4 regions of the Kitasatospora sp. NPDC089913 genome follow, and region 2 is predicted to be linked to each of the others. Evidence: riboswitches for the same ligand, from Rfam matches in the RefSeq annotation. Region 2 holds a riboswitch; each other region holds the start of a gene.
The links. A riboswitch is a leader RNA that binds a small molecule or an ion and turns the genes downstream of it on or off. The one in region 2 is predicted to bind cobalamin.
Positions count from the first base shown of each region.

Region 1: linked by a shared signal. The riboswitch ahead of ACIPYS_RS30430 (CoA-acylating methylmalonate-semialdehyde dehydrogenase) and the one ahead of ACIPYS_RS15640 (HoxN/HupN/NixA family nickel/cobalt transporter) in region 2 are both predicted to bind cobalamin.
Region 3: linked by a shared signal. The riboswitch ahead of ACIPYS_RS13485 (cobalamin biosynthesis protein) and the one ahead of ACIPYS_RS15640 (HoxN/HupN/NixA family nickel/cobalt transporter) in region 2 are both predicted to bind cobalamin.
Region 4: linked by a shared signal. The riboswitch ahead of ACIPYS_RS22475 (prenyltransferase/squalene oxidase repeat-containing protein) and the one ahead of ACIPYS_RS15640 (HoxN/HupN/NixA family nickel/cobalt transporter) in region 2 are both predicted to bind cobalamin.

Region 1 covers NZ_JBIVGI010000025.1:71,761-78,768, reverse strand. The annotation lists gene ACIPYS_RS30440 (APC family permease) at 210-1,628, shown strand; gene ACIPYS_RS30435 (amidohydrolase) at 1,690-3,327, shown strand; cobalamin riboswitch at 3,436-3,627, shown strand; gene ACIPYS_RS30430 (CoA-acylating methylmalonate-semialdehyde dehydrogenase) at 3,831-5,345, shown strand; gene ACIPYS_RS30425 (acyl-CoA dehydrogenase family protein) at 5,342-6,490, shown strand; gene ACIPYS_RS30420 (enoyl-CoA hydratase/isomerase family protein) at 6,490-7,008, shown strand, end outside.
Region 2 covers NZ_JBIVGI010000008.1:209,686-216,693, forward strand. The annotation lists gene ACIPYS_RS15620 (thioesterase family protein) at 1-190, opposite strand, end outside; gene nusB (transcription antitermination factor NusB) at 350-787, opposite strand; gene efp (elongation factor P) at 792-1,355, opposite strand; gene ACIPYS_RS15635 (Xaa-Pro peptidase family protein) at 1,421-2,527, opposite strand; gene ACIPYS_RS15640 (HoxN/HupN/NixA family nickel/cobalt transporter) at 2,594-3,763, opposite strand; cobalamin riboswitch at 3,795-3,988, opposite strand; partial or broken gene ACIPYS_RS15645 (ArsR/SmtB family transcription factor) at 4,072-4,407, shown strand; gene ACIPYS_RS15650 (Fpg/Nei family DNA glycosylase) at 4,598-5,431, opposite strand; gene ACIPYS_RS15655 (AAA family ATPase) at 5,515-6,390, opposite strand; gene aroQ (type II 3-dehydroquinate dehydratase) at 6,610-7,008, opposite strand, start outside.
Region 3 covers NZ_JBIVGI010000007.1:77,438-84,445, forward strand. The annotation lists gene ACIPYS_RS13470 (hypothetical protein) at 1-1,151, opposite strand, end outside; gene ACIPYS_RS13475 (S9 family peptidase) at 1,467-2,582, opposite strand; gene ACIPYS_RS13480 (helix-turn-helix domain-containing protein) at 2,752-3,498, opposite strand; cobalamin riboswitch at 3,762-3,961, shown strand; gene ACIPYS_RS13485 (cobalamin biosynthesis protein) at 4,064-5,035, shown strand; gene ACIPYS_RS13490 (cobyric acid synthase) at 5,032-6,546, shown strand; gene ACIPYS_RS13495 (putative cobaltochelatase) at 6,543-7,008, shown strand, end outside.
Region 4 covers NZ_JBIVGI010000014.1:204,032-211,039, reverse strand. The annotation lists gene ACIPYS_RS22485 (CbiQ family ECF transporter T component) at 1-123, opposite strand, end outside; gene ACIPYS_RS22480 (hypothetical protein) at 128-1,429, opposite strand; gene ACIPYS_RS22475 (prenyltransferase/squalene oxidase repeat-containing protein) at 1,426-4,479, opposite strand; cobalamin riboswitch at 4,581-4,722, opposite strand; cobalamin riboswitch at 4,805-4,882, shown strand; gene ACIPYS_RS22470 (hypothetical protein) at 5,008-6,435, shown strand; gene ACIPYS_RS22465 (hypothetical protein) at 6,594-6,935, shown strand.

The DNA.
Region 1 (7,008 bases), on a different contig from region 2:
CCCGCGCACGGTGCGGAGCGTCCGGTGGACCCGGTCCCGCACGCCGTCCTTATGACAACAGCATTGACGTGTCGCGGGGCCGCCGGTTTCATGGCTCGCACTTCACCCCCACCCCACCCCCCCACCAGCAAGGCGGTGATCCCTTGGCATCGACGGCGAAGGCCACGGGCAGCGGTCCGAGAACGGACCGCAACGCCCCCCAGGACTCCATGCCCCGCTCCCTCGGCCTGATCGACGGGGCGGCGATCGCCGCCTCCAGTACCGCCGCGACCAGCAGCATCGGCATCGGCCTCGGCCTGATGGCCGGCGTCGTCGGCCTCCACCTGCCCGCCATCATGCTGCTCGCGTTCCTCCCCGTGCTGGCCATCGCCGGCGGCTACGGACGACTCAACCGCTCGGAGCCCGACGCCGGCAGCAGCTACCGCTGGGTCGGGCGCACCCTCAACCCCTGGCTCGGCTTCCTCACCGGCTGGGTCAACACCGTCGGCACCGTCGTCTTCATGGCCTACACCACCACCGTCACCGGCTCCTCCATCATCCAGCTGCTCGACGAGGCACACCTGCGCAGCGTCGCCGGACTGCGGCTGGACGCCGACTCCACCGTGCAGTGCACCCTGATCGGCCTTGCCGTCCTGGTCGCCGCCGCACTGGTCGCGGTGCGCGGTCTCGGCCTGGCCGCGCGGCTGCAGAAGGCGCTGCTGGTGTTCGAGTACGCCGTCCTGCTCGGCTTCTGCGGCTACGGGCTGTTCGCCGGCGACCAGCCGTTCTCCCTCGACTGGTTCAACCCGCTGACGATCCCCTCCTTCGACGCCCTCGCCCAGGGCATGGTCCTCGCCGTGTTCTGCTACTGGGGCTTCGAGTCGGTGTTCAGCGTCGGTGAGGAGGTCCACGACCCCCGTGACGCCTCCCGTGCCGGCACCCTCGCCCTGGTCGTCATGCTGCTGATGTTCCTGCTCGCCGGCACCGCCTTCCAGCGCGTCCTGCCACTGGACGAACTCGCGGACAACGGCGCCCACGGCCTCACCTACTTCGGCGCCCGCCTCGCCGACCAGCCGCTGGCGGCACTCCCGCTGATCGCCCTGATGTTCTCCGCCGTCGCCTCCCTGCAGTCCTCGGTGATCCCCACCGCCCGCGGGCTGTTCGCGATGGGCCGCGACGGCGTGCTCGGCCCCGTCTGGACCAGGCTGCACCCCAAGCACCGCACACCCGCCCTCGGCACCCTGCTGATCACCGGGGTCGCGGTCGCGCTCGCCCTGTGCTCGATCGTCATCCCGACCGTCAACGACCTGATCTCCGCCGCCGTCAACGCGATCGGCATCATCGTCGCCCTCTACTACGCCCTCACCGCCGTCGCCGCCGCCGTCCGCTTCCGCCACCTGCTGCGCACCGACCTGCCGGAAGGGCTGCGCGCGGTGGTCGGCCCGCTGCTCGGCGCAGCCGTCCTGCTGGTGGTCGGCGGCTACCTCACCTGGACCTTCTACGACTCCACCGACCACTTCGAACTCGCCGCCGACAACGGCTGGTTCGAACTCACCGTCGTGGTACTGATGATCGTCACCGGACTCCCCGCCGCCGCCTGGGCCCGCTGGCGCCGCCGCTCGCCCTACTTCCTCGGCGACACCCGCTGACCCGTACCGGCGGGCCACGCCACCCGGACCACCCGCACCACCCGAGAACGGAGCACCACCCATGACCAAGGCCGATCTGGTCTTCACCCGCGGCCCCGTGCACACCGGCGACGCCGCCCGTACCCGGGCGACCGGACTGGCCGTCACCGGCGACCGGATCACCGCCGTCGGCCACGACGAGGTCCGGGACCTGATCGGTCCGGACACCGAGGTGGTCGACCTCACCGGCAAGCTGCTGCTGCCGGGTTTCCAGGACGCGCACATCCACGCCGTCTTCGGCGGCACCGAGCTGGCCGTCTGCGACCTCACCGGCACCGTCGGCGTGGCCGACTACCTGGAGCGGATCCGCGCCTACGCAGACGCCCACCCCGACCAGGAGTGGATCACCGGCAGCGGCTGGTCGATGGAGAGCTTCGAGGGCGGCCTGCCGACCCGGCAGCTGCTCGACTCCGTCGTCCCGGACCGCCCGGTCTACCTCACCAACCGCGACCACCACGGCGCCTGGGCCAACACCCGGGCGCTGGAACTCGCCGGCGTCGACCGCGACACCCCCGACCCGGCGGACGGCCGGATCGAGCGCGAGGCCGACGGCACCCCGAGCGGAGTGCTCCAGGAGGGCGCCACCGGCCTGGTGGCCCGGCTGGTCCCGCCGATCACCGCCGCCGACCGGCTCGACGGACTGCTGCGGGCCCAGCGGCTGCTGCACTCGCTCGGCATCACCGGCTGGCAGGACGCGCTGCTCGGCGAGTTCAACGGCCAGCCGGACCCGTCCGACGCCTACCTGGCGGCCGCCCGCTCCGGCGCGCTGACCGCCCGGGTCAACGGCGCGCTCTGGTGGGAGCGCGAGCGGGGCGCCGAGCAGATCGCCGGGCTGGTCGAGCGCCGCGCCGCCGCCGCGCACGGCAGGTTCCGGGCCGGCTCGGTCAAGATCATGCAGGACGGCATCGCGGAGAACTTCACCGCCGCGATGACCAGCCCCTACCTGGACGGCTGCGGCTGCGCCACCGCCAACTCCGGCCTCAGCTTCGTCGACCCCACCGCCCTGCGCGAGTACGTCACCGCCCTCGACGCGCTGGACTTCCAGGTGCACTTCCACGCCCTCGGCGACCGGGCCGTGCGCGAGGCGCTGGACGCGGTCGAGGCGGCCCGCGCCGCCAACGGCCGGCGCGCCACCCGCCACCACCTCGCCCACCTCCAGGTGGTCCACCCGGACGACCTGCCCCGGTTCGCCCGGCTCGGGGCGGTCGCCAACATCCAGCCGCTGTGGGCGGCGCACGAGCCGCAGATGGACGAACTGACCATCCCCTTCCTCGGCCCGGAGCGCGCCTCCTGGCAGTACCCGTTCGGCTCGCTGCTCCGGGCCGGGGCGACCCTGGCGGCGGGCAGCGACTGGCCGGTGAGCAGCCCGGACCCGCTCGCCGGCCTGCACGTCGCGGTCAACCGGAGGGAGCCGGAGGCCGAGGACGACCGGGTGTTCCTGCCCGAGCAGCGGCTGGACCTGGCCTCCGCGATCGCCGCCTACACGGCCGGCACCGCCCATGTGAACGGGCACGACGACGCCGGGGTGCTCGCGCCCGGCATGCTGGCCGACCTGGTCGTCCTGGACCGCGACATCCTCACCGGTCCGCCCGAGGAGATCGCGTCGGCCCGGGTGCTGCGCACCTACGTCGGGGGCGAGCCGGTCCACGTCACCGACTGATCACGCGTCAACTGCCGTTCGGGCCCCGGGGGTGCTTCCCCCGGGGCCCGTCGCGTTCCGGCGGCGGGGGTTCCGACGCGCCCGGCCGGAAAGGGGCTCTGGACTTACTAGGACGTCCAACTATATGGTCGGAACAGGTCCGCGGTGTCAGGGAAGCCGGTGTGAGTCCGGCACGGTCCCGCCACTGTGACCGGGGAGTTCGTCCTCGCAGGAGTTCGGCCACTGGCAGCCAGCCGGGAAGGCCCGGGGGCGCGCGTCGATCCGGGAGTCAGGATACCGGCCGCGGATGGTCCGTGTTTTCCACGAGGATGGAGACGACACGCATGAATCCGGGCTGCTTCCGCTCCACCGCCCCCGGCTGTGCCGTGCCGACGAGCCCCGGGGCGCACCCGCGCTGACGGTTCGTCCGCCGACGCCGTCATGCGCCGAGCGCACCACCGTGCGCCCGCGCACCGGCGCGGCCTCCACTCCTCCTCTCCCCATCCTGTCGAGAGAAGGAACCGATGGTCCCTGACCTGATCGTCCCCGAACTGACCCATTTCGTCGGCGGAAAGCGCACCGCCGGGACGTCCGGCCGCTTCGGCGACGTCCACGACCCCAACACCGGGCGCGTCCAGGCCCGGGTGCCGCTGGCGAGCCGCGCCGAGGTCGAGGCCGTGATCGCCGACGCGGCGCAGGCCCAGCCCGCGTGGGCGGCCTGGAACCCGCAGCGCCGGGCCCGGGTGCTGCTGCGCTTCCTCCAACTCGTCGAGCAGGAGCGGGACGCGCTCGCCCGGCTGCTCTCCGCCGAGCACGGCAAGACCGTCGCCGACGCCCACGGCGACCTGCAGCGCGGCCTGGAGGTGGTCGAGTTCGCGGCCGGCATCCCGCACCTGCTCAAGGGCGAGTTCACCGACAACGCCGGCACCGGCATCGACGTCTACTCGATGCGCCAGCCGCTCGGCGTGGTCGCCGGCATCACCCCCTTCAACTTCCCGGCGATGATCCCGCTCTGGAAGGCCGCGCCCGCGCTGGCCTGCGGCAACGCCTTCGTGCTCAAGCCCTCCGAGCGCGACCCCTCGGTGCCGCTGCGGCTCGCCGAGCTGTTCCTCGAGGCCGGACTGCCGCCCGGCGTGCTGAACGTGGTGAACGGCGACAAGGAGGCCGTGGACACCCTGCTGGAGGACCCCCGGGTGCAGGCGGTCGGCTTCGTCGGCTCCACCCCGATCGCCCAGTACGTCTACGCCACCGCGGCCGCCCACGGAAAGCGCGCCCAGTGCTTCGGCGGCGCCAAGAACCACATGATCGTGATGCCCGACGCCGACCTCGACCAGGCGGCGGACGCGCTGGTCGGCGCCGGCTACGGCTCGGCGGGCGAGCGCTGCATGGCGATCTCGGTGGCCGTCCCGGTCGGCGAGGAGACCGCCGACGCGCTGGTGGCCAAACTGGTCGAGCGGATCGCCGCGCTGAAGGTCGGCCGCTCGGACGACCCGGCGGCGGACTTCGGCCCGCTGGTCGGCCGGGACGCGCTGGAGCGGGTCCGCGGCTACCTGGACCTCGGGGTCGAGGAGGGCGCCGAACTCGTCGTCGACGGGCGCGACTTCCGGCTGGAGGGCCACGAGGAGGGCTTCTTCCTCGGCCCCTCGCTGTTCGACCGGGTGACGCCGGAGATGCGGATCCACCGGGAGGAGATCTTCGGGCCGGTGCTCAGCGTGGTCCGCGCCGCCGACTACGAGGAGGCCCTGCGGCTGCCCAGCGAGCACGAGTTCGGCAACGGCGTGGCCATCTTCACCCGTGACGGGGACACCGCCCGGGACTTCACCCGCCGGGTGAACACCGGCATGGTCGGCGTCAACGTGCCGATCCCGGTGCCGATCGCCTACCACACCTTCGGCGGCTGGAAGCGCTCCGGCTTCGGCGACCTCAACCAGCACGGGCCGGACTCGATTCGCTTCTACACCCGCACCCGCACGGTGACCTCGCGCTGGCCCTCCGGGGTCAAGGAGGGCGCCAGCTTCACCATGCCGACGATGGGATGAGCGCCGTGCACGATCTCACCGACGACCAGCGTGCGATCGCGGAGACCACCAGGGCCTTCGCCGACGAGCACCTCGCCCCGAACGCGGTGGAGTGGGACCTCGCCAAGCACTTCCCGGTCGACGTGCTGCGCAAGGCCGGCGAGCTCGGCCTGGCCGGCGTCTACGTCCGGGAGGAGTCCGGCGGTTCCGGCCTCACCCGCCGGGACGGCGCGGTGGCCTTCGAGGCCCTCGCCACCGGCTGCCCGTCCATCGCGGCCTACCTCTCCATCCACAACATGGTCGCCTGGATGGTCGACCGCCACGGCGACGACGCCCAGCGCGCCCGCTGGCTGCCCCGGCTCTGCACCGCCGAACACCTGGGCGGCTACTGCCTGACCGAACCCGGCGCCGGATCCGACGCCGCCGCCCTCGCCACCCGGGCCGTCCGCGACGGCGACCACTGGGTGCTCGACGGCGTCAAGCAGTTCATCTCCGGCGCCGGCAGTGCCCAGGTCTACCTGGTCATGGCGCGCACCGGCGGCCCCGGGGCGAAGGGCGTCTCGGCCTTCCTGGTCGACCGGGACGACCCGGGCGTGTCCTTCGGCGCCAACGAGCGCAAGATGGGCTGGAACGCCCAGCCGACCCGGCAGGTGCTCCTGGACGGCGTGCGGCTGCCCGCCGACCGGCTGCTCGGCGGCGAGGGCGAGGGCTTCCGGATCGCCATGCGCGGTCTGGACGGCGGCCGCCTCGGCATCGCCGCCTGCTCGCTCGGCGGCGCCCAGAGCGCGCTCGAGCGCACCGTCTCCTACCTCGCCGAACGCGAGGCCTTCGGCGCCCGGCTGCTGCACGCCCAGGCACTGCAGTTCCGGCTCGCCGACATGGCCACCGAACTGGAGGCCGCCCGGGCCCTGTTGTGGCGGGCCGCCGACGCCCTGGACCGGGGCGACGCCCGGGCCCCGCAGCTGTGCGCGATGGCCAAGCGGCACGCCACCGACACCGGCTTCGAGGTGGCCAACCAGGCGCTCCAACTGCACGGCGGCTACGGCTACCTGGCCGAGTACGGCATCGAGAAGATCGTCCGCGACCTGCGGGTGCACCAGATCCTGGAAGGGACCAACGAGATCATGCGCGTCATCGTGGCCCGCGGCCTGACCGGGGCCGCGTGATGGGCGACGGCACCACCGATGAGGTCCTGGTCCAGCGCGAGGGCCGCACCGGCCTGATCGTCCTCAACCGCCCGAAGGCCCTCAACGCCCTCACCCACACCATGGTGCGCCGGATCACCGAGGTCCTCGACGACTGGGAGCGGGACCCGCGGGTCGCGACCGTCGTCGTCACCGGGGCCGGCGACCGGGCCTTCTGCGCGGGCGGCGACATCGTCGCCATCCACCGCGCCGCGACCGGCGGCGATCCGCGCGAGGTCGAGGAGTTCTGGCGCGACGAGTACCGCCTCAACGCCAGGATCGCCCGCTACCCCAAGCCCTACGTCGCGGTGATGGACGGCATCGTGATGGGCGGCGGGGTCGGGGTCTCCGCCCACGGCAGCGTCCGGATCGTGACCGAGCGCACCAGGATCGCCATGCCCGAGGCGGGCATCGGTTTCGTGCCCGACGTCGGCGGCACCTATCTGCTCGCCCTGGCGCCCGGCGAGCTGGGCACCCACCTCGCCCTCACCGCCGGCTCG
Region 2 (7,008 bases):
CGGCGCTCTCCTGGCGGGCCGAGTGCGCGAGCGAGAGCGCGTGGCCGGCGACGGCCAGCAGCAGTCCGCCGTTGACGCCGCCGCCGATCTGCCAGCCGGCGCCGAGGTCGCCGTCGTAGCGGCCGGGCTCGTCCGGGTGCGGGGTGAGGGCGATGCCCTGATCGAACTCGCTGCGGATCGCCGTGGTCATGGGGGGTGGCCTGCCCTTCACTGCGGGGTCGCCGGCGGGCGTGGGCCGCCGGAGCACCAGGTTACTGGCGAGTAGGGCCACCATACGCCGAACGGGTGAACACGCCGAACGGCCGCCGGACCGTTTCCGGTCCGACGGCCGTCGGTGCGGGTGCGCGCCTCAGCGGCGGATGCTCGGCTTGAGCTCCATGAAGCGGGCCAGCAGACCGTTGACGAACGCCGGGGAGTCGTCGGTGGAGTACTCCTTGGCGATCTCCACCGCCTCGTCGACGACGACCGCGTCCGGGACGCCGTCCTCCCAGATGAGCTCGTAGGCGCCGAGCCGCAGGACGTTGCGGTCCGCGATCGGCATCCGGTCGAGCGTCCAGCCGACGGCGTACTGCGAGATCAGCTCATCGATCCGGCGGGCGTACTGGACGTACCCCTCCACCAGTTCCATGGTGTACTCGGCGACCTGCGGGGTGCCCTCGTCCGGCTTGGGCTCCCGGGCCCGGGCCACCCAGTCGGCGAGGACCGTCAGCGGGTCGACCCCGCGGTGGTCGGCCTCGAACAGGATCTGGAAGGCTCGCGTGCGGGCCTTGGTGCGTGCGGACGACACGGACTTACTTCACCCGGCCGAGGTAGCTGCCGTCGCGGGTGTCGACCTTGACCTTCTCGCCGGTGGTGATGAAGAGCGGCACCTGGATCTCGGCGCCGGTCTCCAGGGTGGCCGGCTTGGTGCCACCGGTGGAGCGGTCGCCCTGGACACCCGGCTCGGTCTCGGCGATGACGAGCTCGACCGCGGCCGGGAGCTCGATGTAGAGGACCGCGCCCTCGTTGGTCGCGACCAGGGCCTCGAAGCCCTCCAGCAGGTACTTGGCGGCGTCGCCGACGACGACCGGCTCGATGGTCAGCTGGTCGTAGGTGTCCATGTCCATGAACACGAAGTTCTCGCCGTCCTTGTACGAGAACTGCATGCCGCGCTTGTCGACGTTGGCGGTCTCGACCTTGGTGCCCGCGTTGAAGGTCTTGTCGACGACCTTGCCCGTCAGGACCTCCTTGAGCTTGGTGCGCACGAAGGCCGGACCCTTGCCGGGCTTGACGTGCTGGAACTCGACGACGGACCAGAGCTTGCCGCCCTCCAGCTTGAGGACCATGCCGTTCTTGAGATCGTTCGTGGAAGCCACGGGCGCACTTACTCCTGGATATAGCTGTCAAGGAACCAAGGAACGCGTCCTGTGCCGCGGGAGCGTCACAGCGCGAGGAGCTCCTTGGTGGTGATGGTGAGCAGCTCGGGACCGCCCTCCTCAAGGGGGCGGACGACGAGCGTGTCCTCGATCCGGACCCCGCCGCGTCCCGGGAGGTGGACCCCCGGGCCGACGGTGACCGGCACGCGGCTGTCCAGTTTACCCATGTCCGCGGGACCGAGACGCGGTGCCTCCCGGATCTCCAGCCCGATACCGTGGCCGACCGGGTGCGGAGAGGTCTCCGTGTGCCCGGCGGACTGCAGGATCTCCCGCGCCGCCTGGTCCGGCACGTGCTGCTCGACCCCAGGGCCGAGCGCCTCCCGGCCGGCCCGCTGGGCCCGGAACACCAGCCGGTGCAGCTCCACCTGCCAGGGGGCCGGGGCCGCGCCGATCACGAAGGTCCGGGCGGTCGACACCCCGTAGCCCCGGTACCGGGCGCCGAGCACCACGGTCAGGAAATCGCCCTCCTCGACCCGGCGGTCGGTGGGCTGGTGCGCCTGCTGCCCTGAGTGGCTGCCGGTGCCCACCGAGACCGGGAACGCCGCGCGGTCCGCGCCGTGGTCGATCATCCGGCGCTCCAGCTCCATCGCCAGGTGCCGCTCGGTCCGGCCGACCAGGATCGACTCCAGCAGCTCGCCGAGCGCCTGGTCGGCGATCTCCGCCGCGATCCGCAGATCGGCGATCTCGTACTCGTCCTTGACCACCCGCAGCCGCTCGACCGCCTGTCCGACGTCCGCCAGCCGGGTGCCCTCGACCAGCCCGGCCACGGCCCGGTGCCGGGTGACCGTCAGATCGTGCTCCTCGACCGCCAGCCCGGCCAGCCGCAGCCCCGCCGCGGCGCCCGCCGCGGCCAGCGCGGTGTCCGCCCCGGCCGCCACCTCCAGCCTGGTCACCTCGGGCGAGATCAGGTGCTCCCCGGTGTCGTCCGGCGGCAGGTCGTCGGGCAGCGCCAGCAGCGCCCGGTCCCGGGTCAGCAACAGGGTCGCCCCGCACGGCGGACACCCGGTGAGGTACCGCACGTTCGCCGCCCGGGTGATCAGCGCCGCGTCGGTCCCGGACGCACTGCAGTGCTCCCGCAACCGCTCCCGCCGGCCCGCGTACGCATCAGCCATGGGTCGAGCCTACGAACCCCGCCCCCGATCCGCCCGCCGAACGCCCCCACCCGGGCCCGGGCCGGACTACTCGGCGCCGCCGGTGGGGGCGGGGGTGGCGGGGGCCGGGTCGGCAGTGGTGGGAGCGGGGGTGGCGGGGGTGGCCCACTTCCGCTCGACGCCGGCTAGGCGCCAGTAGGCGATGGCGGCGGCCCAGACGGCGACGAACAGGCCGACGATGGCGTAGCCGACGTTGTCCAGGGTGATGTCCGCGATCCAGCCGGTCACCGGGTCGGTGAGGTCGAACTTCTCGTGCAGGACGCCGACGAGTTCGATGGTCCCGATGATGAACGCCACCGCGATGGACAGCCCGGTGATGGTCAGGTTGTAGTACACCTTGCGCACCGGGTTGGAGAACGCCCACTGGTAGGCGAAGTTCATGAAGGTGCCGTCCAGGGTGTCGAACAGGCTCATCCCGGCCGCGAACAGCAGCGGCAGGCAGACGATCGCGTACCAGGGCAGGCCGGACGCCGCGCCGGAGCCCGCCATCACCATCAGGGTGACCTCGGTCGCGGTGTCGAAGCCCAGGCCGAGCACCATGCCGACCGGGAACATCTGGCCGGGGCGGGTGATCGAGCGGGTCGCCCGGTTCAGCACCCGGGCCAGCAGGCCGCGCGAGTTGAGGTGGTCCTCCAGCTCCGCCTCGTCGAACCGGCCCTCCCGCATCGAGCGGAAGACCTTGAGGATGCCGAACAGCGCGGCCAGGTTGAGCGCGCCGATCAGGTAGAGGAAGGCACCGGAGGCCGAGGTGCCGACCACGCCCAGCCACTGGTGGGTGCTGGACTCGTCGTCCATCAGAGTGCTGGCCAGCTGCGCGCCGCCCGCCACCAGGGCGGCCATCAGCACCACCATCGAGGAGTGCCCGAGCGCGAACCAGAAGCCGACCGAGACCGGCCGCTTGCCGTCCGCCATCAGCTTCCGGGTGGTGTTGTCGATCACCGCGATGTGGTCGGCGTCGAAGGCGTGCCGCATGCCGAGGGTGTACGCGGTGATCCCCAGGCCCACCCCGAAGACCTGCGTGCCCACCTCGTACTTCTCCGGCGCGACCAGGAAGATCAGCGTTCCGAAGGCCACCACGTGCATGGCCAGGATCACGCCCATCAGGCCGGCGGTCCGCACGGTGTCCTCCCGCCGCCATCGGAAGGTGGGCAGGGCGGTGGGCGCCGCCGGGGCGGCGACGGTTTCGGGCAGGGTCATCCTGGGATCACGCTCCAGCACCTCGTGGAAACACTTCGTGAGATGCCGCGGCCGGTCTCCTGGCTGACGGGGCTCCCGTACCCGCCTTCCCGGACGCGCGAGGCGCCCAGTGGCGACGTGGGTACGGACACTTCCCCCCGATCACAGTGGCGAGGGCCGCTCCGGACTGGAACCCCTGAGGGTCCGTCACCGGTCTTCCCGAGCACCACGGCGGGCAACACCGTAGGGGGCGGGCGACGACCCTTGCAAGGCTGCGCACCTGCGCAGGTGTCCAGGATCACAGCGTCCGGCCTGCGAGAATGGCCCGTATGCATCTCGTTCCGGCCGACCGCGCGGGCCACCGCACCATCGACGGGCACCGGGTCTGCGAGGCCATCGCGGCGATCGGCGACACCGCCCACGTCCGCTCCTGGGCCGAGCGGTTCTCGCTGCTCGCCGACCCGGGCCGCCTCGCCCTGCTGCTGGCGCTGCACCGCACCGGGCCGCTCGCCGTCAGCGACCTGGCGGTCGCCACCGGCATGCGCGACCCCGCCGTGTCCCAGGCCCTGCGGCTGCTGCGGACGGCGGGGGCGGTGATCGGCGAGAAGGAGGGACGCGTCGTGCGCTACCGGCTCGTGGACGCGGACCTGCGCCCCCTGCTGGACGCGTGCGCCGTCGACACTCCCGAGCGGCACACGCACCACGAGCCCCATGAGCCCCACGAGCAGCACGAGCAGCACGAGCAGCACGAGCGTTCCGGGCACCACGGCCGGCACGAGCACGACGAGCACGACGCGGCCACCGGCTGACCCCGGCCGACCGGCGGCCCGGTCTACGGACCGGTCGACGGCCCGGTCAGCGGGCCGGGACGCCCGCCGGCTGACAGGAGGGGCACCAGAAGAGATTGCGGGAGGCGTGCTCCTCCGCCCGGACCTCGGTGGCGCAGACCAGGCACGGCATCCCGGCCCGCCGGTAGACGTACACCTCGCCGCCGTGGTCGTCGACCCGCGGCGGGCGGCCCATCGCCTCGGGAGTGTGCTCGGGGCGCACGGTGTCGATGCGGCCGGCGCCGACGCCCTCGCGCATCAGCGCGACCAGGTCGGCCCAGATCGCGTCCCACTCGGCCCGGAGCAGCTCCCGCCCCGTCCGGTGCGGATCGATGCCGTGCCGGAACAGCACCTCGGCGCGGTAGACGTTCCCCACCCCGGCCAGCACCTTCTGGTCCATCAGCAGGGCCGCGACCGTCGTCCTGCTGCTCGTCATCCGCCGCCAGGCGGCGTCCGGGTCGGCGTCGGCGCGCAGCGGGTCGGGGCCGAGCCGGGCCGCCACCGCGGCCTTCTCGGCGCCGGTGATCAGCTCGCAGGTGTTGGGGCCGCGCAGATCGGCGACGTGCTCGTCGTTCTCCAGCCGCAACCGGACCAGGCCGACGGGGGGCGGCACCGGTCCGTCGCCGATCGCGGCGAAGGTGAAGCCGCCGTACAGGCCCAGGTGGATGTGCACCCAGGCGTCCTCGCCGAAGCCGAGGAACAGGTGCTTGCCGACCGCCTCGGCGGCCTCCAGCTCCCGCCCGTCGATCAGCTCGGCGGCGTCCGCGAACCGCCCCTGGGGGCTGCTGGCACGGACCGCCCGGCCACCGAAGGCACGGTGGTTCTCGGCGGCGAGGCGGTGGATGATGTGGCCTTCCGGCACGGGCGCGGCTCCCCCGGTGGAACGTTCAGGACCCGTCCATCATCGCAGTCGGCACCGACAGACCCGCCGGGTGCACGGGCCCCTCAGCGGACCGGGATGCCCATCAGCCGGGCCAGGATCACCCGGTCGAGCTCGGCGGCGGTGGCGGCCACGTCGAGGTGGGAATTGTCGATGATCGGCAGCCCGGAGTTGTACCAGCCGGCCATCCGGCCGTGGATCCGCGCCACCTCCTCGTCGCCGAGCCGTCGGTTCCCGCTGCGCCGGGCGTTGCGGTGGAGCACCGAGTCGAGGCTCGGCAGCAGCACCACCGGGATCATGCCGGGTCCGATGTGCCGCTTCCAGCCGCCGAGGCCGATCGCCGGGCGGTCGGGGAAGACCGCGTCGTCGATGATGCAGGAGATGCCGTTGGCGAGGTAGTTGCGGCAGGCGAAGCCACAGGTCCGGCGGGCCAGCCGGTACTGCGCCTCGGAGGCGTTGTTCCAGCCGGACTGCGGGTTGGCGAAGCCGGACTGCACCCACTCCCGGACGTCGTCGAGGCTGATGTGCGCGGTCGGGCTGGGACGGCGCTCGGCCCAGTGCCGGGCGACGGTGGTCTTGCCGGCGCCGGCGGGGCCGATCAGCAGCACCGCGATCGGGCCGGCAGGGGCGTGCTGCTGCGGTGGCCGGGCGGGCAGCTGGACGGGCGCGCCGGAGGGCAGCAGGAAGTGCCCGGTGGACCCGGCGGGCACCGGGGCGGGCGCGGGCGGCGAGGCCGGAGCCGGGGCGGGCGCCGGCGCCGGGGCCGGCACCGGTCCGGGCGGAGGCGACGGCAGCACCGGCAGCGGAACGGTCGGCGGCCCCGAGGAGTCCGTCGAGGCGCCCACCGGCAGGGGCGCCGGAACAGGCACCGGTACCGGAACCGGCAGAGGCGCCGGAACAGCCGCCGGAACAGGCAGCGGCAACGGCAACGGAACGACCATCGGAACAGGCACCGTCCCGGCCGCCACCGGATACCCCGGCACCGGCGGGGCGACGGGACGTGGGGGGACGGATCCACCCCCGGCGTACTGCGTCACGGCACCTCCCGACTTCCTTCAGCGGGACACTACACGGCGGTGCGGCGGTGGACACAGCCCACCGCCGCACCACCAACCGCACCACCGCCGCACCGGGCCGGTCACCCGACGGGCGCCCCGGCGTCAGCCCGCGGCGAGCTGCTCGGCCAGCGCCCGCAGGGCCAGCTCGTACGAGCCGATCCCGAACCCGGCGATCGTGCCGGAGGCCACCGCGGCGATCACCGAGGTGTGCCGGAAGGTCTCCCGGGCGTACGGGTTGGAGATGTGCACCTCGACCAACGGCGCGGTGCGCTGCGCGGCCGCGTCCCGCATCGCGTACGAGTAGTGGGTGAACGCACCCGGGTTGATCACCACCGGCACCCGGCCGTCGGCGGCCTCGTGCAGCCACTCCACCATCTGCTGCTCGGAGTTGGTCTCGTGCACCTCGACCTCGAAGCCGAACTCCTTGCCGAGCGCGGTGCAGCGCTCGACCAGCCCGGCGTACGAGGTGGCACCGTAGACGTCGGGCTCGCGGCTGCCCAG
Region 3 (7,008 bases), on a different contig from region 2:
GCCTGCTCGGCGGTGGATCCGGCCACCCTCAGCGCCTCGAAGGCCAGGCCGCGCACCAGGGCGTCCTCGCCCTGCGCGGCCTCCAGCAGCTCGGCCACCGCCCGGTCGGCGGGGCGGGCGGCCAGCCAGGCCCGGTACTCGGCGCGGGCCGGGCCCGGCGAGTAGTCGGCGCAGGCGCTCAGCAGTTCCATCGCGCTCTGCTCGATGTGGCCGGCGGCGGTCTGCGCGACGGTGCAGATCTCCTCCAGCTTGGCCCGCACCGCCCAGTGCCCGAGCGGCGAGAGCTCGGCCGCGTTGTCCTCGCGGACCAGCGCGCCGACGGCGGCCAGGCCGTCCAGCATCCAGTCCAGGACGGCGGCGACGTCGGCCGGCGAGGCCGGGGTGTCGATCTGCGGCTCGCGGCAGGTGCCGCGGACGGCGGAGACGGCGGAGGCCGCGTGCGGGACGGGCGAGAGGCCGAAGGCGCCCTCGCCGCCGCCGACCCGCCGCTCGTCCAGGCCGCGCCGGAGCAGTTCCAGCAGCTCGACGTCGGCGACCGGGCCGTCCACCAGGTGCAGGAAGGAGAGCAGCTGGGGCGCCTGGTCGACGGCCTGCCCGGCGAGGACCGCGAACACGCCGCGCAGGGCGGCGGGCGGCACCGGGGCGAGCAGGGTCCAGGCGTCGAACAGGGTCGACCAGCCGCGGATCACCGCCTCGTCGTCGTGCTCCCAGGCGTGCAGGCGCCAGCCGGGGACGGCGCCGCCGTCGCGGGGCTCGACCAGGCCGACCAGCAGGGCCTGGCCCCAGGCCTTGGCGGCGGCGCCCACCGTCATGGCGAGGGCGCGGCCGGCGGCGCGGGCGTCCTCGGGGAGCAGTTCGCCGCGCTTGTCGACCTCCTCGAGGTCGCCGGCCCAGCGGGCGATCCGGACGGCGTCGACCAGCATCCGGCGGGCCAGCGGGGCCAGCTCGGCGGGTGCGGGGAAGCCCTCCGGGACGGGGACCCGGCCTCGGCCGGGGGCGGGGGCGGGGCCTCGTCGGCGGGGTACGCCCTGGCTCCCCGGCCTCGCGCCGGCGGGGCGGTGGGCCGTTCCGGGGAGACGGGTCACCGTCGCGCCGGAACCGTTGGTCGGCGGGAGCGGGGCATCACGGTCGCGCGGATTCCGAGACGTCACGTCGAGCAGTCTTCCCCTTGTACCGGCCTTCTGTCACATCCGGTTGTCCGCGCGGGGCGGGGCGGGGGCGCGGGGGGATCGACAAGATCGGGCAACAGAGCCCAAACCGACTGGCTTGATCTTTGTGGCGGGTCCATGCCAGGTGGGGCGGCCCGGAGGGGCCGGTGGTCCGGAGGGGGTCCCGGGCGGCCCGCGCGCCGCCCTCCGTCCGCCGGCCGCTCACCCGCTCCCCCCGGCTCCCCGGCCCCGCGCGACGCGGCGGGGAGCACCCGGCGGGGTCGGAGCCGGGGCGGCGGGGGCGACGGGGGCGGCGGCTCAGCAGAAGGGCGTGAGCCAGCGGCGCAGGGTCTCGGAGTAGCGGTCCGGGTCGGTGTTCCACAGCGCGGCGTGGTCGCCGCCGGGAAAGGCCTGGAGGTTCACCAGGGACGGACGGCTCGCGGCCAGCCGCTCGGCGGCCCGGAACGGCGCCACCGGATCGTCGGGGCCGTGCAGCACCAGGGTGGGCACCCGCAGGTCGGTGCCCTCCGCGAGACGGGCGAAGTCGGCCAGATCCACGCCGGTCCGGCCCTCGGCGGCCAGCGCGCCGAGTTCGGCGGCCGCGCCCCGGTACCCGGCCCTGGCCGCGCCCCGGCGGGCCGTGGCCGGCCAGTCCAGCACCGGGGAGTCCAGGACCAGGCTGCTGACCGAGGAGGCGAAGTCCGAGCGGGCGGCGGCCTGCAGGGCCATCGTGGCGCCCAGCGACCAGCCGTACAGCACCACCCGGCCCGCGCCGCCGTCCAGGGCCAGCCGGATCGCCGCCTCGACGTCCCGCCACTCCGTCTCGCCGAAGTGGCCCAGGCCGTCGGGGGAGGCCGGCGCGCCCGCGTCGCCCCGGTAGCTGACCGCCAGCGCGGGCAGGCCGAGCCGCCGCAGCACGGGCAGGACGGGCAGCACCTGGGCGCGGTCGGCGTCCGGGCCGTGCACCAGGATCACCCAGGTGCCGCGCTTGCCGTCCAGCCACCAGGCGGGCAGCGCGCCCAGCTCCCCCTCGACGGCGGTCTCGCCGAAGGTCAGGCCGAGGGCCGAGGCCGGGTCGCCGAGGTACACCCGCGGGGTGAAGCGGACCTCGGTACCGGGGGCGAGGGTGCCACGGTCGGCGCGGACCAGGCGGCGGGTGACGCCCCGTTCGTCGCGGTGCAGGACCTCCTCGACGACGGCGTGCCCGTCCTCCCCCCACTCGACGGCCCAGCGCCCGGGGCGCTCGCTCTCCGCGCTCCGGGTGAAGGTGATCCGCCCGGCCCCCAGGCTCTGGACCACGACCGGGCCGGTCCGCTCCCGGGCGGCCCCGGCCGGGCGGACCATCCGCTCCGAGGCCCGGCGGCCGATCACCAGGACGGCCGCCCCGGTGCCGACCGCGGCGGCCGCCACGGTGGCCGCGATTCCCCAACGCATACTCGCTCCCCGCTGCTCGGTTCTGGGCCGACCGGTGTCCGGACCCACGTCACAGCCCAGTCCACTGGCCGCGACCCGGCCGGGCCAGCAGGACACGGCCGTACGGGTTGCCGCGCGGGGAGGGCCGCACCGGGATCGTCAGAACGAGAGTGCCAGAACGAACGCCGGATCACACGGGGATCGCGGGCTCCCGTCGGGCCAGCAGCTCCCAGAAGTGCTCGACCGGCGGGCCCCCGGCCGCGGACGGCGCGGCCGCCCCCTCGGCGGGCCCCCAGCCGCCGGACCCCCAGTGCGCGGGCACCTGCCGCTCGTCCTGGAGCACGGGCAGGACGGCCTCGAGGTCCGCCCGGTCCACCGGCACGATCCGGACGATCGCGCCGACCTGCGCCTGCCAGCGGCCGTCCACGCAGCGCCGCAGCCGCCGGTCCAGCTCCTCCCGGCGGCCGGTGGCCGCGACCAGCTCCCGCAGGGTCAGGCCCAGCACGTGCGCGAGCGCGGCCGTCGGCTCGGCGTCGCCGTCCCACTGGCCGGTGACCTCGGCCCGCCGGTACTCCCCGGCCGGGACGCCGATCCGGCGGGCCGCGCCGTCCTGGCTCAGTTCGCGGGCGAGCCGGAAGTCCCGCAGGCTCGCCGGGCGGACACCCATCAGCTGCTCGGGCGGGCACCACAGCGCCCGGGCCAGGGCGAGGAACTCCTCCTCGCCGGGGGGCGGACCGCCGTTCTCCCAGCCGAGGACGTGGGCCGGGAGCAGCCGGACGCCGTGCGCGGCCATCCCCTCGGCGACCTGCTCGGGCGTCAGGCCGAGGGCGGCGCGGTGGGCGCGGACGGCGGCGGGCGAGAACGGCACCGGGGGCGGCGGGGCGGGCGGGGCGGACCGGGCCGGACGTGCGAAGAGGTGGGAGCGCTGGGGTCGCATGGGTCCCGACGGTAGGCGCGGCGCCGGGTGGTGCCCCAGCCGACGAACGCACGAAGCGGGGCGGGCGCGCCGCCCGGCGGGGGTGGAGGATCGCACAGCGGGGCGCGGTCCGGCGGCGGGCGGCCTCGGAGGTAGCGACGGGGCACGGCGGGCCGCCGGGGCGGGTGGCGGACGGGTGCCGAGCGGGTGCCGGGGCGGGCACGGGGGCGGCCGCCGGGAGGGCCCCGGCGTGTGACCAACCCCTCCGCGACCTCGGTTGACTCCCCCTTCGGGCCCGTGATGGGATCCTTCAGCCATTACGGAGGCAAGCAGAGGAAGCCGGTGCGAGTCCGGCGCGGTCCCGCCACTGTCACCGGGGAGCACGACCGGAGTTCAGCCACGGAGGGCCGTCAGCGGCCGCCGGAAGGCCCGGGAGCGCGTCCGACCCGGGAGCCAGGAGACTCTCGCCCCCGGTACGTCGATCCAGGGCGCGGACCCTGAGTGAGGACACGCACGCGATGCAGGCTGCCCCGCCGGGCCGGGACCTCCCCCCGAGCACTCCGCCGACCGCGCCACCCGCCCTCCCTTGCGCCCGCTGACCCGGGCCGCCGCGTTCGGCGCGGGCGCCGTCGCCGGGTACCTGGCCGACGCCCGGTTCGGCGATCCGCGCCGCGGCCACCCGGTGGCCGGCTTCGGCGGCGCGGCCGGTCGGCTGGAGCGGCTGCTGTGGCGCGACGACCGCGCGGCCGGCACCGCCTACACCGCGCTGTGCGTGGGCGCCGTCGCGGCCGGCGCGGTGGCCGCCGACCGGCTGCTGGCCCGACGGCCGCTCGGCCGGGCCGCGCTCGCCGCCGCCGCGACCTGGACGGTGCTCGGCGGCACCTCGCTGACCCGGGAGGCCCGCACCGTCGGCCGCGCGCTGACGGCCGGTGACCTGACGGCGGCCCGGGAACGGCTGCCGCACCTGTGCGGACGCGACCCGAGCGCCCTGGACGAGCAGCAGATCGCCCGCGCGGTGGTCGAGTCGGTGGCCGAGAACACCGCCGACGCCGTGGTGAACGCCCTGGTCTGGGGCGGCCTGGCCGGTACCCCGGGGCTGCTGGCGTTCCGCGCCGTGAACACCCTGGACGCGATGGTCGGTCACCGCTCGCCGCGCTACGCCCGGTTCGGCTGGGCCTCGGCCCGGCTGGACGACGTGGCCGGCTGGCCGGGCGCCCGGCTGACCGCGCTGCTGACGGTGGCCGCCGCCCCCGAACCGCGCACCGCCTGGCGGATCTGGCGGCGGGACGGCTCCGCGCACCCCAGCCCCAACGCCGGCCAGGCCGAGTCGGCCTTCGCCGGCGCGGTCGGCGTCCGCCTCGGCGGGACGCTCCGGTACGGCGATCGCACGGAGCACCGGCCGGTGCTCGGCGAGGGGCTGCGCCCGGTCGGGGTGGACGACATCGAGCGGGCCTGCGTGCTCTCCCGGCGGGTGGGCGCGCTGGCCCTGGGTACGACCGTCGCCGGGCACCTGCTGCTGCGGGCGGCGCTGATCAGGAAGCGGAGGTACCGGGCATGAGCAAGGCACTGCTGGTCGCCGGGACGACCTCGGACGCCGGCAAGAGCGTGGTCACGGCGGGCATCTGCCGCTGGCTGGCGCGGCAGGGGGTCTCGGTCGCGCCGTTCAAGGCGCAGAACATGTCGCTGAACTCCTTCGTCACCGCCGACGGAGCCGAGATCGGCCGCGCCCAGGTGATGCAGGCGCAGGCCGCCCGGGTCGAGCCGGAGGCGGCGATGAACCCGGTGCTGCTCAAGCCCGGCGCGAACGGCCGCAGCCAGGTGGTGCTGCTGGGCCGCCCGGTCGCCGAGGTCGGCGCGCTGGACTACCGCGAACGCAAGCCGCTGCTGCTGGAACGCGCCCTGGAGTGCCTGGCCGACCTGCGCCGCCGCTTCGACGTGGTGGTCTGCGAGGGCGCCGGCTCGCCCACCGAGATCAACCTGCGGGACCGGGACATCGCCAACATGGGCCTGGCCACCGCGGCCGGCCTGCCGGTCGTCGTGGTCGGGGACATCGACCGCGGCGGCGTGTTCGCGGCCATGTACGGGACGCTGGCGCTGCTGTCGGCGGAGGACCAGCGGCACGTGGCCGGCTGGTTCGTCAACAAGTTCCGCGGCGACGCACGGCTGCTGGCCCCCGGGCTGGAGATGCTGCGGGAGCTGACCGGGCGTCCGGTGCTCGGCACCCTGCCGATGCTGCCGGACCTCTGGCTGGACGCGGAGGACTCGCTCGACCTGTCCACCGTCGTCGACCGGACCGCCGCGCGCGGCCCGCTGGGCGCCGACGTGCTGCGGGTGGCGGTGCTGCGCTTCCCCCGGCTGTCCAACTTCACCGACCTGGACGCGCTCGCCCAGGAACCCGGTGTGCTGGTCCGCTGGGCCACCAGGCCGGAGGAGCTGGCCGACGCCGACCTGGTGGTGCTGCCCGGCACCCGGGCCACCGTCGCCGACCTCGGCTGGCTGCGCGAGCGCGGCTTCGAACCGGTGCTGAGGGCCCGGGCGGCGGCCGGGCTGCCGGTGCTGGGCGTCTGCGGCGGCTACCAGATGCTGGCCGGCTCGATCGTCGACGAGGTCGAGTCGAAGGCGGGCCCGGTGGAGGGCCTCGGGCTGCTGCCGACGTCCGTGCGCTTCGGCGTGGAGAAGGTGCTCGGCCGGCCCGTCGGCGAGGCGTTCGGGGAGCGGGTCGAGGGCTACGAGATCCACCACGGCATCGTCGCGGTCGAGGGCGGCGAGCCGTTCCTCGACGGCTGCCGGGTGGGTTCCGTCCTGGGCACCACCTGGCACGGCGCGCTGGAGAACGACGGCTTCCGGCGCGCGCTGCTGCGCGAGGTCGCGACGGCGGCCGGCCGGGCGTTCGTCCCCGCGCCGGACACCTCCTTCACCGACGCGCGGGAGGCCCGGCTCGACCGGCTGGGCGAACTGATCGAGGAACACGCCGACACCGACGCGCTGTGGAAGCTGATCGAGGGCGGGGTGCCGGCGGCCGGATCGCTGCCGTTCCTTCCGCCCGGAGCCCCTGGGGAGCATGCATGAGTGACGTCCGATACCCGTTCACCGCGATCGTCGGCATGGCCGACCTGCGGCTCGGCCTGCTGCTGAACGCCGTCTCCCCGGCGGTCGGCGGGGTGCTGGTGCGCGGCGAGAAGGGCACCGCCAAGTCGACCATGGTGCGCGCGCTGGCCGGGCTGCTGCCCTCCATCGCGACCGTCGACGGCTGCCGCTTCGCCTGCGACCCGGCCGGCCCGGACCCGCAGTGCCCGGACGGCGCGCACGGCGGAGGCACGTCCTCGGAGCGCCCGGCCGAGCTGGTCGAGCTGCCGGTCGGCGTCTCCGAGGACCGGATCGTCGGCTCGCTGGACCTCGAGCGCGCGCTGTCCGAGGGCGTCAAGGCGTACGAGCCGGGGCTGCTGGCCCGGGCGCACCGCGGCGTGCTCTACATCGACGAGGTCAACCTGCTCCAGGACCACGTGGTGGACCTGCTGCTGGACGCCGCCG
Region 4 (7,008 bases), on a different contig from region 2:
CAGCGCCAGCGCCCAGATCCACCAGGCCAGGGGGTGCAGGTCGCGCGGGATCCGCCGGCCTCCCCCGGCCCGCGCGGAGGCGGGTCGCGGGAGGGCGGCGGCGGGCTTGTCGAGCGTGCTCACCCGGTCACTCGGCCTGTCGCCGGCGACGGCGGCCGACAGCCAGCGTGGTCAGGCCCAGCAGCACCAGGAGGACGACGCCCACCACGGCGGGGACGATCGACCCGGAGTCGTGCGGCGCGTCGGCGGCCGGGGCCGCGTTCATCACCACCGGGCCGGCCGCCGCGGCGGGCGCCGGGGCCGTCGGAGTGTCGGTCGGCGCCACCGCGGGAGTGCTCTCGACGGTCTCGGGCGTCTCCGCCGGGGCCGGGGCGGGCGGTTCCGTGCTCGCGCCGTCCGGTGGCGGGGGCACCGCGCTCTCCGGTGCCGGATCCGTAGGCACCGGGGCCGGGGCCCCGGCCTCCGGCGTCACCGGCCGGGGGCGTCCGGCGCCGCCGGAGGTCCCGTTCGGGGTCGTCGCCCCGGTGGACGGCTTCTTCGGGGTCGTGGCGCCGCCGCTCGTACCGCCCGAGCTCGCACCTCCCCCACTCGTGCCGGTGCCCGCGGCGCTTCCGCCTCCGGCGCTGCCGCCTCCGCTCGCGCCGGCGCCGGCGGAGGAGCCTCCCGATCCGGTGCCACCGCCGGAGGAGGCGGTTCCTCCGGCGGAACCGCTCCCGCCGGTGGCGGCGGCTCCGCCCGACGAGGCGGAACCGCCCGAGGAGGCGGCGCCGCCGGTCGTCGCGCCGGCCGTGCCACCGCTCGTGGAGCCGCCGTTGCCGCCCGTCCCGGGGTCGGTCGGCGGCGGGGTCGGGTCCGGGGGCGTGCCCGTCCCACCGCCGGTCGAGGTGTTGTGCGCGCGCAGGGTGTCGGGCGCGACGGTCGGCCGGCCCTCGGTGCCCTCGATGTTGGTCCCGCCGAAGATCCACAGGTCGACGCTGCCGGGCTTGGGCTGGTAGCTCATCGCGCCCAACTGGCTGTACGACCAGTCGTTCTGGCCCGGATCCGCGTGCCAGTACGACCAGTACGCGGTGGCCGGCGGGGTCAGGACGCACTTCTCCTGGTCCGGGGTGGGGAACTGCTTGCCGCCCTGGAAGCCGCTGTAGCCGATGCGGCAGATGAACGCCGGACCGTCGTGCCCGGTGCCGGTGGTCTTCCAGCCGCCCTGGTTCAGCAGCGTGTACCCGGTGGTGGGGGTGGTGCCGCAGGAACGCAGCAGCGGACCGCCCCACTTGCTGAAGTCCACCGCCAGCACCACACCGGAGGTGGTGGTGCACTGCTCGATCGGCAGCGGGGCCGCGACCGCCGGCGTCGTGGCCGCGCCGATTCCTCCGGCCGCGAGGGCGAGCGTCGCCGCGGCGGCTCCGACCAGTCGGCCGATCCGCCGGATCACCGGTGACGCCCCGGGGTCGAGCCCGCGCGGCGGCGGGCGACGAGGACCGCACCGGCTCCGGCGGCGGTCAGCAGTGCCGCGACACTCGCCAGTCCGAGCGCCTCGCCTCCGGTGGTGGCCAGGCTCCCCGTGCCCGTGCGGGCCTGCACCGGTCCGGCCGGGACCGCGCCGCCGTTCCGCGGACCGTCGACACCACCGGCGAGCGGTCCCTCGACGGGCTGAACGACGCTTCCGCCGGCGGGCGGGGTGACCGACATGCCGGGGGGCACGGGGGAACCGGTGGGCGACGGGGAGGAGGAGGCGGTACCGGTCGCCGTCGCCGTCGATGTCGATGTCGCCGTGACGGTGGCCGTGGGGCTGGGGGTCCGGGTGACCGTGGCGGTGGGCGTCGGCGTACCGGTCGAGGTCGGCGTGGCCGTCGCCGTCGGGGTACCCGTCGCGGTGGGCGTCGGCGTACCGGTCGAGGTCGGCGTGGCCGTGGCCGTCGGGGTACCCGTCGCGGTGGGCGTCGGCGAACCGGTCGGCGTCCCCGTGGCCGTCGCGGTCGGGGTGGGCGTCGGCGTGCCGCCGAGCTCGCGGCGCAGGGTGCCGAAGGAGATCCCGGTCGCGCCGCCCACCGCCTGGGTGGAGGCCCGGACGTCCGAACCCTGCTGCCCCTCGGAGGCCACGTTGAAGCCGCCGTCGGCGTTCTGCTGTCCGGCGAGGGAGTCGAGCGCCTTCGCGATCCGGGGAGCGTAGGCGGACTGGCGGAGGGTCATGCCCTGGATCGCGAGGGCGGCCGAGTTGGTCGAGTTGCCGGACGCGCCGGGGAAGCCGCCGTCCGGCAGCTGCCGGCCGGCCAGCCAGGAGACACCCCTGTCGACGGCCCGGGCGGCCTCGTCACCGGGGACGAGTGCGAGGGCCATCACGGCCATCGCGGTGCTGTCCACGTCGGAGTCGCCGGTGGCGGGGACGAGGCTCGGCCAGGAGCCGTCGGCGTGCTGGAGGCTCTTGAGGTAGGTGACGGCGGCGGCGGCGTTGGCCGCGTCGCCGGCCCGGTACTGGGCCATGATGCCGAGCGCCTGGGAGAACACCGAGGTGGCCCAGGTGTAGTTGCCGGGTCCGGCGCAGCCGGTGGCGTCGTCGGCCTTGGCGCAGACCGCCGCGGCCAGGGCCGCGATCAGGTCGTGGCCGCCGAAGGCCCGCGGGTCGCGGCCGACGACCTCGGCCAGGAGGGCCTCCTTGCCGATGGAGCCGCCGCTGGCGTACTCGGTGCCGATGCCGGTCCAGTCGTTGACGGTGCGCTCGCCGGTGTCCTTGCCCTGCTGGTCGAGGAAGTCGACGATCCGGCGCAGGGCCGCGTCGTCCGCTCCGGTGGCGGCGAGGGCGAAGGCACCGTCGATGGTGAGGCCGAAGTCCGCGAAGTCCGGGAACGCCTCGTAGTAGTGGCCGCCGATCAGGTTCGCCGGGGCGGTCAGGTAGGCGCTGCCCCTGGCCAGGTCGGGGGTCCGGCCCGCGGGCGCGGTCGGGGTGGTGGTGGCGCCGTTCGGGTTGTGGCGGACGGTACTGGGGTCGGTGCCGGTCAGCGCCAGCACGGCCTGTTCGGTGGCGGCCGGGTCGGCGTCGGTCGTCGACTCGTCGGGGAGGAAGCCGCCGTCCTTGCCCTGCCGGCCGCCGAGCCATGCCTTCGCGGCGCTCTGCCTGGCGCCCTGCCCGATGGCGAGCAGGGCCTGGGCTGCGGCGGCGGTGCTCACGGTGTCACCGGGGGCCCCGGCGTACGGGGCGTAGGAACCGTCGGCCTGCTGGCCCGCCACGAGCCGGTCGGCGGCCTTCTTCGCGACGGCCTCGCCCCCGCCCGTTCCGCGCAGGGCGAGGACGGCGAGGCCGGTGGCCACCGGGTCGGCTTCGCAGTTGTCCCCGGCGACGATCATCGAGCCGGCGATCCCGCCGTCGGCGCACTGGAGCACCGCGAACCGCGCGAGCACCGACGCGGTAGGCGTCACACCCGCGCGCCGCAGGGCGATCACGCCCCAGGCCTGGGTCCAGGGCGAGGCCGCGCCGTAGAAGTCCCCGGCGGCCGTGCACTTGCCGTTCTCGCCCTGGGCGGCGCACACGTGCTCGGTCAGCGCGGCGATCAGGTCGCGGCCGCCGAAGGCCCGGGGGTCGCCCTCGGTGCTCTCGGCGACCAGGGCCAGCAGAGCGGCGGCCCTGGAGTCGGGCTTCCCGGCGGGTCCGTCCGGGAAGAGGAACTCGTCGATGTGCGCGGCGAGGTAGGCGACGACCTTGCGCAGGGCGGGGTCCTGGGTCCCGGCGGCGGCGAGGGCGATCGCGGTCTGGGCGGTCCGGGGGAAGTCCGCGCCCTCGAAGGCCCAGTTGCCCATGTACTCACCGTTGACCAGCTGGGCGGCCAGCCAGGCGGCCGCCGCGGCGGGGTCGCCGGGCTTGGTGGAGGGGACGGTCGGGCTCGGGGAGGGGGACGCGGTGGCCGACGGCGAGGGCCCGGTGTTCTTGGCGCGGACGGAGTCCGGGGTGAAGGTGGGCGCCCCGCTGGTGCCGCCGATGTCGGTGCCGCCGAAGACCCAGGCCTCGACCTCGCCCGGCTTGGGCTTCTGGGTCAGGGCTCCGTAGCGGCTGTAGGTCCAGGTGTCCTGGCCGGCCTCCGCGATCCAGTAGGACCAGTACGCCGTCGCCTGCGGGGTGGTGGTGCAGGGTTCCTCGGCCACGGTCGGGTACTGGGTCCCGCTGTCGAAGGTCCCGTTGCCGATCCGGCAGATGAAGCCGGGGCCGTCGTGCTCGGTGCCGGTGGTGCCGAAGCCCGCGTTGTGCAGCAGGTTCATGCCGGTCGTGGGGTGGGCGTCGCAGCCCCGGACCACGCCGCCGCCCCAGTGGCCGAAGTCGACGGCGACGATCGCGCCGGTGGTGGCCGTGCACTCCTCGATCGGGTCGGCGGCGGCCCGGCCGGGATGTCCGATCAGCACGGTGCCGCCCGCGGCGACCGCGACGGCACTGGCCGCGACGAGGGACGCGAGCCCCCGGAATCCGTGGCTCGTACGACTGCTGCTGGGCCTCACTGGCGACTCCCCGATCGGTCATCGGGTCGCACGACGCAGCCGACGGCCCCTCGCACGAGGAACCGCCCGGACCGCGTCGTAGTCCACGACGACGCAAGCACTCCTGAACAGGACCTCGGCGCAGGCATTCCGGCTCATCCGCCGCTGGGGACGGATCTACGGTTGCGGGTCAGCGCCGGAATCGGACCGGCTTCCCCTGACTGCCGAGGAGAAAAAATCGGTTCATCAGACCATGGGGGTAGGAGGAGCGTCAACGGTGCGTCATGTCGCTTTCCCCACCTCGTGGTCCCTCCGGCGGTGCGGTAGCGTCCCCGGTGGCCGAGCGGGGGAACCCGGTGCGAATCCGGGGCTGACGCGCAGCGGTGTGGAGCGGCGCGCGGCGTCGCTCCGAGCCCGGATGCCCGCCCGGCCGCGCAGCATCAGCGACAGCCAGCCCACGCGATCCGGGCGGCCGCCGCCCCACCGCCCCGCGCCGCACCGGCGCCCGGGCCGGGGCCGGATCGGCGCCCGCCACTCCGAGGAGTCCCCGTGCCCGTTCCCGCCCTCCCGCGCTCCGTCCCGTCCCGTGCCGCCTCCGCGGTGACCGTCGCGGTGGCGGCCGGTGCCCTGGTCCTGTCGGCCGTTCCGGCCCACGCGACCGCGACCCCGGCCCAGATAGCCACCTCCAAGAGCACCGGTGTGACCTACCTGAAGTCCCTCCAGGCCGCCGACGGCAGCTACGTGACCGGCGGCGGGCTCTCCAACGAGTGGGCCTTCAGCGCCCTCGCCGCCGCGGGCACGGCCGCCGCCGACGTGACCCCCGGCGGCGACCCCACCAAGAACGCCCGCCTCGTCTACCGCAACCAGCTCGCCGCCGCCGGCTGGCCCGGGGCCTCCCCCGTCGCGACCGACTACCAGCGCGGCACCCTCAACGCCTACGCCGCCGGCATCGACCCCGCCCGCGTCGGCCCCGGCCGCAACCTGATCGCCGACCTGGTCGCGTACTGGCAGACCGCCGAACCCGGCTACTACGGCCCGTCCGCCAACTTCAACGGCACGGTCTTCGGGCTGCTCGCCCTCGGCGGCGCCAAGACCCAGAGCGGGACGAAGCGCGTGCCGCAGGCCCTGCTGGACGCCTCCGTCACGGCCGTGCGCGCCAACCAGCACACCGACGGCGGCTGGAACTACAGCAAGGCCGCGGGCGACCCCACCGAACTCGGCAAGGGCAGCGACATCGACATGACCGGCGCGGCCATGGCCTCCCTGTGCGTCGGCGGCGTCCCCAACACCGACGCCGCGGTGGTGGCCGCCAAGAACTTCCTCAAGGGCAAGCTGCTGTCCTCCGGCGCGTTCAACGCCATGTGGGGCGCCAACACCGACTCCAACGGCTGGGCCGTCTCCGGCCTCAACGCCTGCGGCATCAACCCCCAGGGCACCGACTTCACCAGCGGCACCGGCAAGACCCCGGTCGACTTCCTGATCGCCCAGCAGTTCAAGCCCGGCGGCGGCTTCAAGTACCTGTCCACCGACACCGTCCCCTCCGCCTACGCCTCCGTCGACGGGCTTCGCGCCGTCGCCGGCGCCGGCTTCACCGCCACCCCGCCCGCACCGGTCGCGGCCGGGGAACCGGCGTGGGCGGCCACCTCCGCCTTCACCGCCGGCACCGCCGCCCGCCTCGCCCTCGTCGTCGACAACGGCACCGCCACGCCGAAGGTCTGCGCCGTCACCCTCACCCCGACCGGCGGCACCGTCACCCTCGGCGACGTCCTCGACGCCGCCGCCACCGCCACGCCGAGCGGCTGCGTCACCTCCGTCACGCCGTCCACCGGCGCGGGCACCATCACCGCGATCAACGGCACCGCCAACAGCGGTCCGTCCACCTGGAAGGTCGTCCTGGACGGCGGCACGGCCGCCGCCGCCACCCGCGCCACGACCGTCCACGTCGGCGACACCGTCTCGCTGCGGTACGGCAGCTGATCCAGGACACGCCGCGGGTCGCGGGTCCCCGGGCGCGGTAGCAGGGGCCTGCGGCCCACCGCTCGTTCCGCCGGGGTGGCGGGAACGCGCGGCAGCGAGGAGCATCACCGTGCGGCGCCACCGCACCGCCGGACATTCGAGCAGGGGGACGGTTCCACATGAGGACTTCCAGGTGGGCGGCGGCGTGCTACGTCGCCCTGGTCGCGGTGTCGGCCGCGTTGGGCGGGGCGACCGGGAACGGACGGTTCTACCTCGCGGCCGTCGTCCTGACGCTGCCCGTCGGGCTCGTCGCCCTGGTGGCGGTCTACGTCGTCCGGGGCCTGCTGACCGGTGTGGGCGGCCTGTTCACCGGAACGAGACTGCCCGACGGTTCCGACCCCGCCTGGCTGACGGACGCGGGCGTCGTGGCCAACACGCTGCTCTTCACGGCCGCGGCGGTCGCCACCGTGTTCGTGGCCCGCCGGTTCTCGGCCCGCCGCCGCACGCACCGGGCGGCCTGACCGCCCGTCACCGCGGCCTCCGACAGTCCGTCCGTGTGACGGTGCCGGTCTCAACCAGTGGGCAGAATGGTGG